3 regions of the Aggregatibacter sp. genome follow, and region 2 is predicted to be linked to each of the others. Evidence: riboswitches for the same ligand, from Rfam matches in the RefSeq annotation. Region 2 holds a riboswitch; each other region holds the start of a gene.
The links. A riboswitch is a leader RNA that binds a small molecule or an ion and turns the genes downstream of it on or off. The one in region 2 is predicted to bind thiamine pyrophosphate.

Region 1: linked by a shared signal. The riboswitch ahead of thiD (bifunctional hydroxymethylpyrimidine kinase/phosphomethylpyrimidine kinase) and the one ahead of thiE (thiamine phosphate synthase) in region 2 are both predicted to bind thiamine pyrophosphate.
Region 3: linked by a shared signal. The riboswitch ahead of ACO5E4_RS00385 (ABC transporter ATP-binding protein) and the one ahead of thiE (thiamine phosphate synthase) in region 2 are both predicted to bind thiamine pyrophosphate.

The regions. Positions count from the first base shown of each region.
Region 1 is NZ_DBHLAR010000010.1:47,694-49,894, reverse strand. It holds gene glnE (bifunctional [glutamate--ammonia ligase]-adenylyl-L-tyrosine phosphorylase/[glutamate--ammonia-ligase] adenylyltransferase) at 1-619, opposite strand, end outside; TPP riboswitch at 764-851, shown strand; gene thiD (bifunctional hydroxymethylpyrimidine kinase/phosphomethylpyrimidine kinase) at 979-1,788, shown strand; gene thiB (thiamine ABC transporter substrate binding subunit) at 1,810-2,201, shown strand, end outside.
Region 2 is NZ_DBHLAR010000011.1:181,904-184,104, forward strand. It holds gene thiE (thiamine phosphate synthase) at 102-764, opposite strand; TPP riboswitch at 823-922, opposite strand; gene pyrG (glutamine hydrolyzing CTP synthase) at 1,065-2,201, opposite strand, start outside.
Region 3 is NZ_DBHLAR010000002.1:3,221-5,421, reverse strand. It holds gene ispH (4-hydroxy-3-methylbut-2-enyl diphosphate reductase) at 1-186, opposite strand, end outside; gene lspA (signal peptidase II) at 183-683, opposite strand; TPP riboswitch at 861-948, shown strand; gene ACO5E4_RS00385 (ABC transporter ATP-binding protein) at 1,020-1,742, shown strand; gene ACO5E4_RS00380 (ABC transporter permease) at 1,739-2,201, shown strand, end outside.

The sequences.
Region 1 (2,201 bases), on a different contig from region 2:
GGCGCGCCCCCACGGTTTCCCCTTGGCTTGGATAAGTAAAAATCAAATCAATGTCGGAAGAAAAATTCAGTTCAAAACCGCCCAGTTTACCCATGCCGAGAATATATAACTGCTGCGCGTTGCCCTGCGCATCCATCGGTGTACCCATTTCTTCACAAGCCCGCACATAAAGCCAATCGCGCGCACCAATAATCAGACTTTCCGCCAGTTGTGACAAGCGAATAAAAACCTGTTCCACCGTGGCAAAATTGAGACTTTGGCAAACACTCAGCTTCACCATTTCACGGGCGCGAAACAGACGTAATTCTCGATAAAACTGTTCTTCCGTTTGCACATGCTGTAACACCTCGTCCAACCGCTCGGCGTACTGGTCACAGTCCTCAAAGTGCGGTAGTTTTTCCCAACATTTTGCTAAAAACGCAGGCTGTTTCTGCCACGCCTCCGCCACAAAATCCGACATCGCCACCGCCACCGCCATTTGCCCGATATTCGTTGTGGGATCTTCTCTTTGTTGTTCGATTTGTTCAAACAAGGTGGAATCGAATTTTTCCGGAAAAGAGTGAATTAAAACCTCGGCGAGAGAACGGAGTTTATCGGCAAATTGAGCAACAAAAGACATAGTGAATCCTTATGAAAAATGGTGCATAAACTTTAGCATGAAATAGGGGAAATTTCAGGGGAGAAACAGCCAACTTCGGACGACTATGTGTCGATATATTACAATCTCCTTGCCCTTCCTCAGCAAAATAGATAGACTGAATCTCGTTATTAGTCGGGGTGCTTTGTGCTGAGATCATACCCGTGAACCTGATACAGTTAATACTGACGTAGGAAACTAACGAGAAAATCATACTTCCTTTCTTTTTCTCCACATCTTCTTCATTCGTCATTATTGCTGATTATCTTTTTTCATTAAAAAAGGAACAATGATGCAATATGAGTTTTGTCGTTCTGTGCCGGTAAATGGCGGAGGACGTTATGAGTAAAGTCGCGCAAGCGTTGACCATTGCTGGGTCAGATAGCGGTGGTGGCGCCGGAATTCAGGCAGATTTAAAAACATTTCAAATGCGAGGTGTGTTTGGTACTTCGGTGATTACGGCCGTCACGGCGCAAAACACCTTAGGCGTCTTTGATATTCACGCCATCCCCCTTCAAACTATTCAAAGCCAGCTGAAAGCGATTGCTGATGATTTCACGATTAGCGCCTTTAAAATCGGTATGTTAGGCACAGCAGAGATTATCGAATGTGTCGCTGAGGCATTAAATCAGTATCACTTCGGTACGTTGGTGTTAGATCCTGTTATGATCGCCAAAGGCGGTGCGCCGTTGTTGCAACAAAGTGCGGTCGATTCTTTGAATACATTTTTATTGCCGTTAGCAGATGTGATTACGCCGAACTTGCCGGAAGCCAAGGCTCTGACAGGCGTGGAGGTCATGGACGATCAAACGGCGCAACACGCGGCGAAAATTTTACAGGAACGAGGTGTGAAAACGGTGGTGATTAAAGGCGGACACAGCGCGCATTCACAAAGTGCGGTATGTCGCGATTGGGTTTTTACCCCTGATGTGCAATTTACTTTAGAAAGTCCACGTTATGCGACAGCGCAAACCCATGGTACGGGTTGCACGTTCTCCGCTTGTATGACGGCGGAGCTTGCCAAAGGCGTTTCCGTGGAACAGGCGATTAAAACCGCAAAAGACTACATTACGGCGGCAATCAGCCATCCGTTAAATATCGGTCATGGACATGGGCCAACTAATCATTGGGCTTATCAAAATAAAATGTAATTTAGACTGAGGAACAGACACATGAAAAAAACAACGTTAATTTTGACCGCACTTTCTTTATGCGCCGGCACCGCATTGGCGAATCATTATGAAGAAACCGTGAATATTTATACTTACGATTCTTTTACGTCTGATTGGGGCGCCGGCCCGAAAATAAAACAAGCATTTGAACAGCAATTCCCACTTTGCAAGGTGAATTATATGCCATTTGAAAGCGGCGGCACGTTGTTTAACCGCGTGCGTCTGGAAGGGCATAAAACCAAAGCGGATATCGTGTTAGGCTTGGATAATTTTGTATTGGATGAAGCGAAAAAAAGCCAATTATTTGATTCAAATAGCATCGACTTAAGCCAACTTTCTTTGCCAAATCAATGGACGGATAACACGTTCTTGCCTTACGATTTCGGCACATA
Region 2 (2,201 bases):
AAATTGATTTTACGCCATGTTTTCCGTCATCTTAAGTGCGGTTCAATTTTAAGATAAATTTTTCGCGCTATTTCACCATCAATGTAAACGAAAATGCGCCATTATTCGGCAAAATATTGCAGTAAATTTTTCACCGCACTTTGCCAGTCTTGTGCCTTGGTGACGGCAGAAATCACAGCAATGCTGCCCACTCCGGTGGGTAAAATATCAGGAAAATGCGAAGCACAAATACCCCCGATGGCGACGGTCGGTATCTTACCTACGTTTTTCACCTGTGCCGCTAAATTGGCAATGCCTTGAGGCGATGAAGGCATCGCTTTGGTTTGCGTTGGGAAAATATGCCCGAGGGCAATATAGGACGGACGCAACGGTAACACCAGATCGACTTCTTCCTGGTTGTGGGTGGAAACACCGAGACGCAGTCCCGCTTGTTGGATGGCGTTTAAATCGGCCGTGAGTAGATCCTCTTGCCCAAGATGGACGCCGTAAGCCTGATACTTAATTGCCAACTGCCAAAAATCATCTACAAATAACCGTACTTGATGCTGTTTGGCTAAGGCAATGCAGCGGGCGATTTCCTCTTCTGCTTGTTCCGCTGAGCGATCTTTAATGCGAATTTGCAAGGTTTTCACTCCGGCGTGAATGAGCCGTTCAACCCATTCATAACTGTCCAAGATAACATACAATCCCAACTTAAATTCAGTGGGCGCAAAAGGGGCGTTGGGTGGGGTTATTTCTGATAAATGAGACACGGCTTCCGACATGGTAATCTCCGATAAGGTGAAGAAAAAGTGGCTTGTGTAGAAGGCGTGATGAAATGCAAACTGGTGGTAACTTGTTCCCTACGTGGGGATTAACCCACAGGTTCCACGGATCTCGCGTTCATTGCGATCTCAGCCTTCCGGCACTCCGACAAGAGGGTTTCAATATAGTGAAAGGCAAGAGTCATAACAAGGGGATAAGCCATTTTTTGTGAAGTGGATCACGGAGAGTAAACAAAAAGTGCGGTCAAAAATCTAAGAGTTTTTCTGACCGCACTTTTATTTCAATTTTTCAGAAAGCCGTTAGTCGGATTTTTTCTGATTGGTTTTTGCCGCTTTCACAAAGCCTTCGAATAATGGATGCCCATCACGTGGCGTGGAGGTGAATTCCGGGTGGAATTGGCAAGCAACAAACCAAGGGTGATTAGGCACTTCAATAATTTCCACCAGTTTTTTATCGGCGGATAAACCGGTCACTTTCAAGCCGGCTTTTTCGATTTGTGGAAGCAAGACATTATTAACTTCGTAACGGTGACGATGACGCTCTTCGATAGTTTCAGCACCATATAATTTGCGTGCTAAACTGCCTTCTACTAAATGGCATTTTTGTGCGCCAAGACGCATGGTGCCACCTAAATCAGATTCATCGCTGCGGACTTCCGTATTGCCTTCTGCATTTTGCCATTCGGTAATTAATCCCACCACAGGTTGTTCACAAGTGCGGTCAAATTCGGAAGAGTTTGCATGGCTCATGCCGGCAACATTACGAGCAAATTCGATTAACGCCACTTGCATGCCTAAGCAAATGCCTAAATACGGAATGTTGTTTTCACGGGCATATTGGGCAGTCAGAATTTTGCCTTCAACACCGCGATAGCCGAAGCCACCCGGCACTAAAATACCGTCTAAACCTTTTAAGATGTCTACGCCTTTGGTTTCCACATCCTGTGAGTCGATGTATTTGATGTTGACGTTCAAGCGATTTTTCAAACCGGCGTGTTTTAACGCTTCGTTTACGGATTTATAGGCATCAGGCAATTCGGTGTATTTACCTACCATCCCAATGGTGACATCGCCTGTCGGGTTGGCTTGTTGATACAACACTTGTTCCCATTCAGATAAATCGGCTTCCGGACAAGTTAAGTGGAAACGATTGCAAATAAAATCATCCAATCCTTGAGATTTCAAGAGTGCCGGAATTTGGTAAATGGAAGACACATCTTTCAATGAAATCACGGCGCGTTCCGGCACGTTACAGAATAACGCGATTTTCGCGCGTTCATTCGGTGGAATCATGCGGTCGGAACGGCAAATTAGCACATCCGGTTGAATCCCGATGGACAACAATTCTTTCACGGAATGTTGCGTCGGTTTGGTTTTGACTTCGCCGGCGGTCGGAATATAAGGAACAAGCGTTAAATGCATGAAAATCGTGCGTTC
Region 3 (2,201 bases), on a different contig from region 2:
TTCACTCAGTTCTTCGACAAAAATGGCACCGCGTTCACGTAATCCATTCACCACGAAGCGATTATGCACCACTTCATGACGGACATAAATCGGCGCACCGTGAATTTCCAACGCCAGCTCAACAATACTGATGGCACGATCGACGCCGGCACAAAAACCGCGTGGGTTGGCTAAAATTATCTTCATTTTTGACCGCTCTTTTGTTTGTTCTTATCACCTTTAAAGGCATCTAATGCCAGTAAACCGGCGCCGATACAAATGGCAATATCCGCCACATTAAACACCGGATAATGATAAATATCCCAATAAAAATCAAAGAAATCCACCACAAAACCGTTGTAGGCACGATCGACCATATTGGCAAGTGCACCACCAATAATGAGCGCGTAGGCGGCATTTTGTAATGTTTGATTGGCACGATTTTTCTTCATGAAATATGCCAGCATAAGGGAAATACCTATCGCCAACAGAATAAAGAAATATTTTTGCCAACCATCGTGATCCGCCAAAAAGCTGAATGCCGCGCCATAATTGCGCACATAAGTGAGATTAAACACCGGCAGAACATTCACGCTTTCATACAAATCAAATTTTTGTACCACAATGTACTTTGTCAGCAAATCAAGCAAAAAAGCGACCGCACTTAGCCAGAGAAAAGAGAGCCCGGATTTGTGTTGGGACATAATATTTCCTAAATAAAATCATGATCAAAATTAGGTCGCCATTCTAGCACAAGGCAAGGTTTTATACAGAAAAACTGATTTGGAACATCATGAAAGAACAGAATTTCTCTATGATGGAGATCACAAAATTGAACAGCACAATTTGTTTTTCCAGCTCTTTTTCGATAGACTCTGCGCTATTATTAGTCGGGGTGCCATTGGCTGAGATAATACCCGTGAACCTGAAACAGTTAACACTGACGTAGGAAACTAAATCATGTCCATATCGCTATTCTTTTTAAAAACATTCTTAAAATCCACCGCACTTTTCTGCCTCTCGCGCTAAGTTAGCCTGCGATGCATTGTCTCGATATACAACATCTGTGCTTGCAATTAGATCACAAGCCGTTGTTTGTCGATCTCCATTTTTGCGTAGAACAAGGAGAATGGGTTGTGTTGCTCGGGCGCTCCGGTGTGGGGAAATCCACTTTATTACGCGCCATTGCGGGGTTAGAACAATCCGCAATTACCCAAGGGCATATCCAATTTGCTCCTCACATCAAAGCGGCTTGGTTGGCACAGCAAGACAGTTTGTTTCCCTGGCTTTCCGTGTTGGATAACGTGCAGTTGGCACAGCACCTCCACGGTCAGAAAAATACTAAAACCCAAGAGAAAGCCAAAGAACTATTACATGCCGTCGGCATGGCAGATCATTGGCATAAACCTTGCTATCAGCTTTCCGGTGGTCAACGGCAACGGGTGGCACTGGCGCGTACCTTAATGCAAGATGCCGATTTAATTTTAATGGACGAACCCTTTTCTGCCTTGGATGCAGTCACCCGTTTACAGTTACAAAATCTCGCCTGCGAACTGCTACAAGGAAAAACCGTGATTTTGGTGACCCATGATCCACAAGAAGCTATTCGTTTAGGGGAAAAAATTTATGTATTACAAGGACAACCGGTGCAAATAAAACAGGTCGCTCAATTAGATCCCATAAAGCCCCATCAGCTTCACCTAGAGGCACTGTGGGCGCTACAAAATAGACTTATCGAACAACTAATGGCGGAGCCAACATGAAGAAAATCGCCCGTCTCATTTTATTAAGCGCTCTGTTAATTTCGTTATGGCAAGGCATCATTAGTCTGTTTGATGTGCCACCCTACTTATTGCCTGCCCCATTCTCCGTATGGCAACGATTAATAACGCAAGCAGACTTGCTGTTTATGCATGCCCAAATTACGTTGTTGGAAATTCTGTTAGGCTTAGTTTTCGGTTTTCTATTCGGACTATCTTCTGCGCTACTGATCACCCTTTCCCGCAAAATCTCGGCTTTCTTAATGCCATTATTAGTGATTTCACAAGCCATTCCGGTGTTTGCCATCGCGCCACTGCTCGTATTATGGCTCGGTTATGGCATGGCATCCAAAATCACCATGGCGATTTTGATTATCTATTTTCCCGTCACGGCGGCCTGCTATGACGGCCTACGCAACACGCCGAAACCATGGCTTCAACTTGCCCAAACCTTACGTATTT